DNA from 2 places in the Massilia suwonensis genome. Region 1 is predicted to be linked to the other one. Evidence: predicted binding sites of a transcription regulator. Region 1 holds the regulator's gene; the other holds the start of a gene.
The links. The regulator FNR, encoded in region 1, switches genes on or off when oxygen is low (the NO sensors DNR and NnrR bind a similar motif). The targets are predictions, from matches to a motif close to TTGATNNNNATCAA.

Region 1 (3,651 bases):
GCTGGCGCCCGACCTCGGTGGTGACCCAGCCGGCCAGGATGGCGACCAGGCCTGCCGGACCCATCCACAGCGCGGCGCGCAAGAAAGGCCGCGTGGTGAAGATCCGCCCACGCCGCCGCAGCAGCAGGCTCCAGGCGCCGAGGGCGATCATCAGGAGGCCCAGGCCCACCATCAGCCGGAAGCTCCAGAACACGATCAGGGAATTCGGCCTTTCCTCGCGCGGGAACTCCTTCAGGCCGCGGAACTGCCCGTTCCACGAGTGCGTGAGAATCAGGCTGCCCAGGTGCGGGACGCCGACCGCATAGCGCGTTTTCTCGGCCTCCATGTCGGGAATCCCGAACAGCAGCAAGGGCACCGCCTCGCCGGGCTCGTTCTGCCAGTGCCCTTCCATCGCGGCCAGCTTGGCCGGCTGGTGCTCGAGCGTGTTGAGGCCATGGAAGTCGCCGATCACGGCCTGGATCGGCGCGACCAGCAGGATCATCCACATCGCCATCGACAGCATCTTACGCACCGCCGGGTTGTCCCTTTTACGCAGTAATTGCCACGCACCGGTGGCACCGACGATCAGGGCGGTGGTCAGGTAGGCCGCCACCACCATGTGCATCAGGCGATACGGAAAGGAGGGATTGAACACGATCGCCAGCCAGTCGGCGGGCACCATGCGGTTGCCCTCGATGGCATAGCCTTGCGGCGTCTGCATCCAGCTGTTGGCGGCCAGGATCCAGGTCGCGGAAATCAGCGTGCCGACGGCGACCATGCAAGTGGCAAGGAAATGCAGGCCGGGGCCGACCCGGGTCCAGCCGAACAGCATCACGCCAAGAAAGCCCGCTTCCAGGAAGAAGGCGGTCAGCACCTCGTAGGCCAGCACCGGCCCCATGATGGAGCCGGCGAATTCGGACATGTAGCTCCAGTTGGTGCCGATCTGGTAGGCCATCACGATGCCCGAGACCACGCCCATGCCGAACATGACGGCGAAGATCTTCAGCCAGAAGTGGTAGAGGTCGACGTAGACCTGGCGCCTGGTGCGCAGCCAGGACAGTTCGAGCACGGCCAGGTAGCTGGCAAGGCCGATGGTCACCGCCGGGAACAGGATGTGGAAGGACATCGTAAACGCGAACTGGATGCGTGCCAGGTCCAATGCCGACAGGCCGAACATGTGTTCTCCTCTGGATGCGGTGTCCGGAATCTAGCACGACAGTGGGGGCGCACGATTGCCCGATTGACCAGAGCAGAGCTTCGTCTAGCCGGATGCGTGCGCGCTCTTGCACCGTTGTATCAACCTATTCCAAGCGGATAACAATGTCCGGAACGCTGGGAGCGCGCCGCTGACCGGTCTATAATCCGCTTAACCATTCAATGTCTTCGAACCGATGAGCCAGGCCATCCACTTCCCCAACAGCGCACCGGTCAGCCTGGGCGCCATCAAGGCCAGCTGCGCCGCCTGCAGCATGCATCAGCTGTGCCTGCCGATGGGCCTGGACGATGCCGACATCAACCGCCTCGACCAGATCATCGGCAGCCGGCGCCGTCTTGTACGCGACGAGCGCCTGTACGCCATGGGCGAGCCTTTCCGCAGCCTGTACGCGGTGCGCTACGGCCATTTCAAGACCTACCAGATCAACGCGGCCGGCGAGCAGCAGATCACGGGTTTCCAGATGGCCGGCGAACTGCTGGGCATGGATGCGATCAGCGGCGACCGCTACCACTGCGACGCCGTCGCGCTGGAAGACAGCGAAGTCTGCGAAATTCCGTTCGCGCGCCTGGAAGAACTGTTCGGCCACGTGCCGACCCTGTTGCGTCACTTCCACAGGATCATGAGCCAGGAAATCACGCGCGAGCAAAACGTCATGCTGCTACTCGGCAATATGCGCGCCGAGCAGCGCTTTGCCGTCTTCCTGGTCAATCTGTCGGCCCGCTATGCCGCGCGCGGCTACTCGAGTACGGAATTCGGCCTGCGCATGTCGCGCGAAGACATCGGCAATTACCTCGGTCTGACCATCGAAAGCGTCAGCCGCCTGCTCTCGCGCTTCAAGAAGCAGGGCTGGATCGAAGTGGACAAGCGCGAAGTCAAGCTGCTCGACCCGGCCAAGCTGAAGGCGATCGCCGCCGGAACCGACCAGTGCGCTCCGATGTCCTGAAGCGTTTTTTCAGAAGGTAATCTGCACCGAGGACGCGCTGCGTGTAGCCGCGCCGTGGAACACGGCTTCGATGTTGTTACCGTCCGGATCGAGCACGAAGGCGGCGTAGTAGCCCGGATGATAGGGACGCTCGCCGGGCGCGCCGTTGTCCTTGCCGCCGGCGTTTAATGCTGCCTGGTAGAAGGCATCGACCATGGCGCGGCCGGCGGCCTGGAAGGCCAGGTGGAGGCGGCCGGTCAGCTTGCCCTGGGCGGCCTGGCTGTCGGCGGTGGAGACGAACAGTTCGTCGTACCAGAAATAATCGTCGCCCTCGCCGCCCAAGGGGATGCGAAGTGTCTCGAAGATCGCGGTGTAGAAGCTGCGGGAGGCTGGCAGGTCCTTGACCACCAGCTGGATGTGGTCGATCAGGCGGCCGCGGTGGAGTTGCTGGGTTTCCATTGTTGTGCTCCTGGTGAAAACACACTGGATGACCGCGCAGCTTCGCCATTATTCGTGACAGCCGCGCACCGTAGGGTGGGCATGCCCACGCGTTTTCGTACTTTACCTCACCCGAAAAACAATCGAATCCGATACGGCGCGAGGCCAGCAAGACCTTGGGGCAGCACCACAGCACGAACGCGTGGGCATGCCCACCCTACGTTACACCGCAGCCAACGACTGTCGGCGGCGGTGCGAACAATTAGGCCTTCGCCTTTTCCTTGGCGATCCAGCCATCCACCAACTGCCCCAGCACGTCCAGCGGCACCGAGCCGGCGCCCAGCACCATGTCATGGAATGCCGGCAGCGAGAACTTCGGTCCCAGTTCCGCCTTCGCCTTCTCGCGCAGTTCGACGATGCGCAGCATGCCGATCATGTAGGCCGTGGCCTGGCCCGGCCAGACGACGTAGCGGTCGACTTCCTCGACGTTGATGCCGTAGTCGACCGCCTGCTGGCGCGTCCAGCCCTTGGTATGCAGGCCGGTGTCGACGACGAGGCGCCGCGCGCGGAACAGTTCCGAGCCGAGGGCGCCGAGCAGGCCGGGGACGTCATTCTCGTACCAGCCCTGCTCCACCGCCAGGCGTTCGGTGTACAGCGCCCAGCCCTCGCTGTGCGCGCTGCCGCCGCTGAAGATGCGCTGGCTGCGGTATTTCGGGATGCCGGCCAGCTCCTGCTGGATCGCCAGCTGGAAGTGGTGGCCCGGCACGGCCTCGTGGTAGGACAGGCTGCGCATGCGGATCATGTCGAACTTCGGACCGCGCAGCGGCACCCAGAACACGCCCGGGCGGCTGCCGTCCGGCGCCGGCAGGCTGTAGTGGGCGGCGGCCGAGGCTTCGGTCAGCGGCGGCTCGCGCAACACGTCGACCGGCGCGCGCGGCTTCAGGTTGAACAGCGACTCGCTGCGCGCCTGCGCATCCTTCACCATTTCCTTGTACTTCGCCAGGATGGCGGGACGCGGGTCCTCGTCTGCCTTCGGCTGGAAGGTCGCGTCGAGCGCCTTCATGCGTGCCTCGATGCTGCCCTCGTTGAAACCGAG
Region 2 (3,651 bases), 680 kb from region 1:
AGCACGGCGACGCCGGCGCTCACCGTGAAGCGCAGCGTGTCCGTCCCCACCGGCAGGCGCAGCGCGGCGACGGCGGCGCGCATGCGCTCGGCGCAGGCCATGGCCTCGCCTGCGCCCGTCTCCGGCATTACACAGACGAATTCCTCGCCCCCGAGGCGGCCGATGTAGTCGCTCGCGCGCAGGTTCTCTTTGCATGCCCTCACCATGGCGCACAGGGCACGGTCCCCGGCCGCATGGCCCCAGGTGTCGTTGACCCGCTTGAAATGGTCGATGTCGAGCATCGCCAGCGCCAGGGAACGGCCGTGGCGTCGCGCCAGCGCCAGGTCGTGCAGCGCCAGTTCCGTCACGTAGCGGCGCGACAGCGCGCCGCTGAGGCTGTCGTGGCGGACCGCGTCCAGCACCGCCTGCTCGGCCAGGAAGGCACGGCGCCGCAGTTGCAAGGTGGCCAATGCCACGCACAGGGCCAGCGGCCAGGACAACGAGTACAGGAGCAGCACGTGCAGGCCCGGGCCCGGGGCCAGGTTCAGTATGGCCAGCAGCGCCAGCAGGAGCGAGGGTGGCAGGGTGGCCAGCATGAAGCGGCGCGGGCGCGGCTCGACCAGGGCGAGCAGGAACAGGGCCCCGGTCAAGCCCGGCAGGGCCAGCACCAAGCCCTCGGGCAGCATGGCCGCGCACACCACCATTGCCCCCGCGTGCGTCGCATACAGCCAGGCACAGCGGGGTCCCGGGCCCCAGCGCAGGCGTCCGGCCGCCCAGGCGGGGGCGCCGAGCAGCACCAGAGCCACCCGAATGCGCACCGTGGAGGCTGCACGCGCGGTGTCGATCCAGGCGTCCCAGGCGCCGAACAGGACCACGAAGAGCCCGAATGCAGGGCCCAGCACCAGCAACAGCCGGGCGATGCCGGCATCGAGCTGGGTGTCGAACGCGGCTTCGAGTTCGCCCGGCAGCGGGTGGAACAGGTTTCGCAGCCCGGCCAGGGCCGCGGCCGGTACGGATGGGGAGCGAGTGTGCATGGCGAGGCGATGCGCGCCGGCTGAGCCTGTTCAGGGCGGCGCCGGCGCCGGCGGGCGCACCGGCGTGGCCAGCGGAAGCGCGCCGGGTTGGCCCAGCAGCGCGGCGAGCGCGGCCACCACCTGCCGTCCCAGCACCAGGTCGCCGCGCTCGACCTGCGAAGCGGTCCGATGCAGCGCGCGCAGGATGACGGCGTGATCGGCGCGGCGCGGACGCAGGCAGGCATCGCCGAGCCGCTCGAGCAGCACCTCTTCGTGGCGAAACCCGGTTTCGACCGCGGCCACGGCAGCAGGGAAGCGCCGGACGAAATCGGCGTCGGTGGCGGCGCACAGCGTGCCGATGCGGCCCAGTAGCAGCCTGCGGCGATGGCGTAGCGCCGCGCACGCCGCCCAGCGCGGCACATTGATATGACGGAGCTTCATCGCTTGTCTCGGGACGCTTCGATTAAAGGAAACAGTGTCGGGCGGATGGTGCCGTTTATCGTTTGATGCAGATCAAAAATTCACGAGACCGCGTGCTGGCTGGGAGAATGCGCCGGCGCTCCCGTGCGGCGCCGGGACCCGGCCGGCGCAAAACCGTCCGTGCTAGTATCGCCGCTATGCCTGCGCGGCCCTGCGCCCAACGATCGGGAGCCTTCACCATGTTCATCGAAAAGATCCTTGTTGCCACCGACGGTTCCGACCTGGCCGTGCGCGCGGCCCAGGTCGCCGCGCTGCTTGCCGGTACCGGCGGGCGGCGCATCGTCGCCTTCTCCGTCGCGCAGCCGCGCTTTTCGCTCCCGGCCGATGCGATCGGAAGCTTCGACGCCGGCGCCGAAGTGCGCCGCGCGCTCGATGCCGCGCGTGCCCATGCCGGTACGGTGGCCCGGATCGCGCAGGATGCCGGCCTCGCATGCGACACCCGCACCAGGATCTCGACCACACCCGGCCTCGAGATCGTGCGCGCTGCCCGGGAGCAGGGCTGCGACCTGATCGTCATGGGTGCGCACGGCCCCGCCGACGCCAACCCGCTGTTCACTGGCAGCGTGGCCCAGCACGTCCTGGCATGGTCGACCATTCCAGTGCTCGTCCTGCGGGATCCTGGAGAAGCGGCCAAGCCCGAGTACAGCGACGGTTCCTAAGAAGGCCCGGCCCGGTGACGCCGCATGCTCCTTCCGGCGCAGCGATCACCGCAAGGCGTGTGCGCGCCTGCTCCTCCTTTTTCAATGTATTTGACGCAGATCAAATAGTGATGCCTTGAGCAGACAGGAGTCACGTAAGCTGGATCGGAAGCCGCCGCGGGCGGCATGCCAGTGGAGGTCCAGATGAGTATCCGCAACCTCAGCACCTTCTTCGCACCCGGTTCCGTCGCCCTGGTCGGTGCCTCTTCTCGGCCTGGAAGCGTGGGGGCGGCCGTTCTGGCCAGTCTCGTCAGCGGCGGTTTTGCCGGACCGGTCTGGCCGGTCAACCCCAAGTATCGACACTTGTTGGGCCTGGATGTATTTTCCGACGTCTCGCGCCTGCCGCTCGCGCCGGAGCTGGCGGTGGTGTGCACGCCGGCGGCGACCGTACCGGGCATTGTCGGCCAGCTCGGCGTGCTCGGATGCCGCAGCGTGGTGGTGCTCAGTGCCGGGTTCGACGCGGCGGGACCAGAAGGCGCCAGCCTGCGCCAGGCCATGCTCGACGCCGCCCGTCCTTACCTACTGCGCATCCTCGGCCCGAATTGCGTCGGCCTGCTGGTGCCGGGCGTCGGCCTGAACGCGAGCTTCGCCCCGGTGGCGGCGCTGCCGGGGCGCCTCGCTTTCGTCGCCCAGTCCGGCGCCATGGTGACGGCCGTGCTCGACTGGGCGCGGGAACGCGGGATCGGGTTTTCCTCCTTCGTCTCGCTCGGGGATGGCACCGACGTCGACCTCGGCGACCTGCTCGATTACCTGGCGGGGGACCCCGGCACCGACGCCATCCTGGTGTATGCCGAGAGCGTCCGCCAGGCGCGCAAGTTCATGTCGGCCGCGCGCGGCGCGGCGCGCGCCAAACCGACCGTGATCGTCAAGGCCGGGCGCGCGCCGGAAGCGGCCCGCGCCGCCTTCAGCCATACCGGTGCGCTCGCCGGCGCCGACCTGGTGGTCGATGCGGCGCTGCGCCGGGCGGGCATGCTGCGCGTGCATACCACGGCCGAGCTGTTCGACGCGGTGGCGATGCTGGCGCACCGGCTGCGCCCGGGCGCGGGCCGGCTGGCGATCCTGACCAACGGCGGCGGTCCTGGCGTGATGGCGACCGATGCCCTGGTGGAGGCGCACGGCACCCTGGCCCGGCTCGGCGCGGACACGCTGGCGCAGCTGGACGAGGGCTTGCCGCCGAACTGGCCGCGTGCCAATCCTGTCGATATCGTCGGCGACGCACCGGCCGGGCGCTACCGCCATGCGCTGCAGGCCCTGCTCGCCTCGCCCGACGCCGACGCCGTGCTGCTGATCCATGCGCCGACCGCGATCGTGCCGGCGGCCGATGTCGCGCGGGTACTGCTGCCACTGCTGCGCGCCGCCGCGAAACCGGTGTTGTGCTGCTGGCTCGGCGGCGCCAGCGTGGCCGAGGCGCGCCGGCTCTGCCTCGATGCCGGACTGCCCGTTTTCGAGACACCCGAGGAGGCCGTGCGTGCGTTGATGCA

Region 2: the regulator FNR is predicted to act here: its motif matches at 1,496-1,509, upstream of ACFPQ5_RS09505 (universal stress protein).

Annotation. Positions count from the first base shown of each region.
Region 1 covers NZ_JBHSMR010000013.1:1,032,374-1,036,024, forward strand. Annotated here, with positions in the region: gene ACFPQ5_RS12580 (cytochrome ubiquinol oxidase subunit I) at 1-1,156, opposite strand, end outside; gene fnr (fumarate/nitrate reduction transcriptional regulator Fnr) at 1,371-2,138, shown strand; gene ACFPQ5_RS12590 (VOC family protein) at 2,148-2,576, opposite strand; gene ACFPQ5_RS12595 (DUF885 domain-containing protein) at 2,818-3,651, opposite strand, start outside.
Region 2 covers NZ_JBHSMR010000013.1:352,854-356,504, forward strand. Annotated here, with positions in the region: gene ACFPQ5_RS09495 (GGDEF domain-containing protein) at 1-1,013, opposite strand, end outside; gene ACFPQ5_RS09500 (hypothetical protein) at 1,044-1,433, opposite strand; gene ACFPQ5_RS09505 (universal stress protein) at 1,652-2,131, shown strand; gene ACFPQ5_RS09510 (bifunctional acetate--CoA ligase family protein/GNAT family N-acetyltransferase) at 2,315-3,651, shown strand, end outside.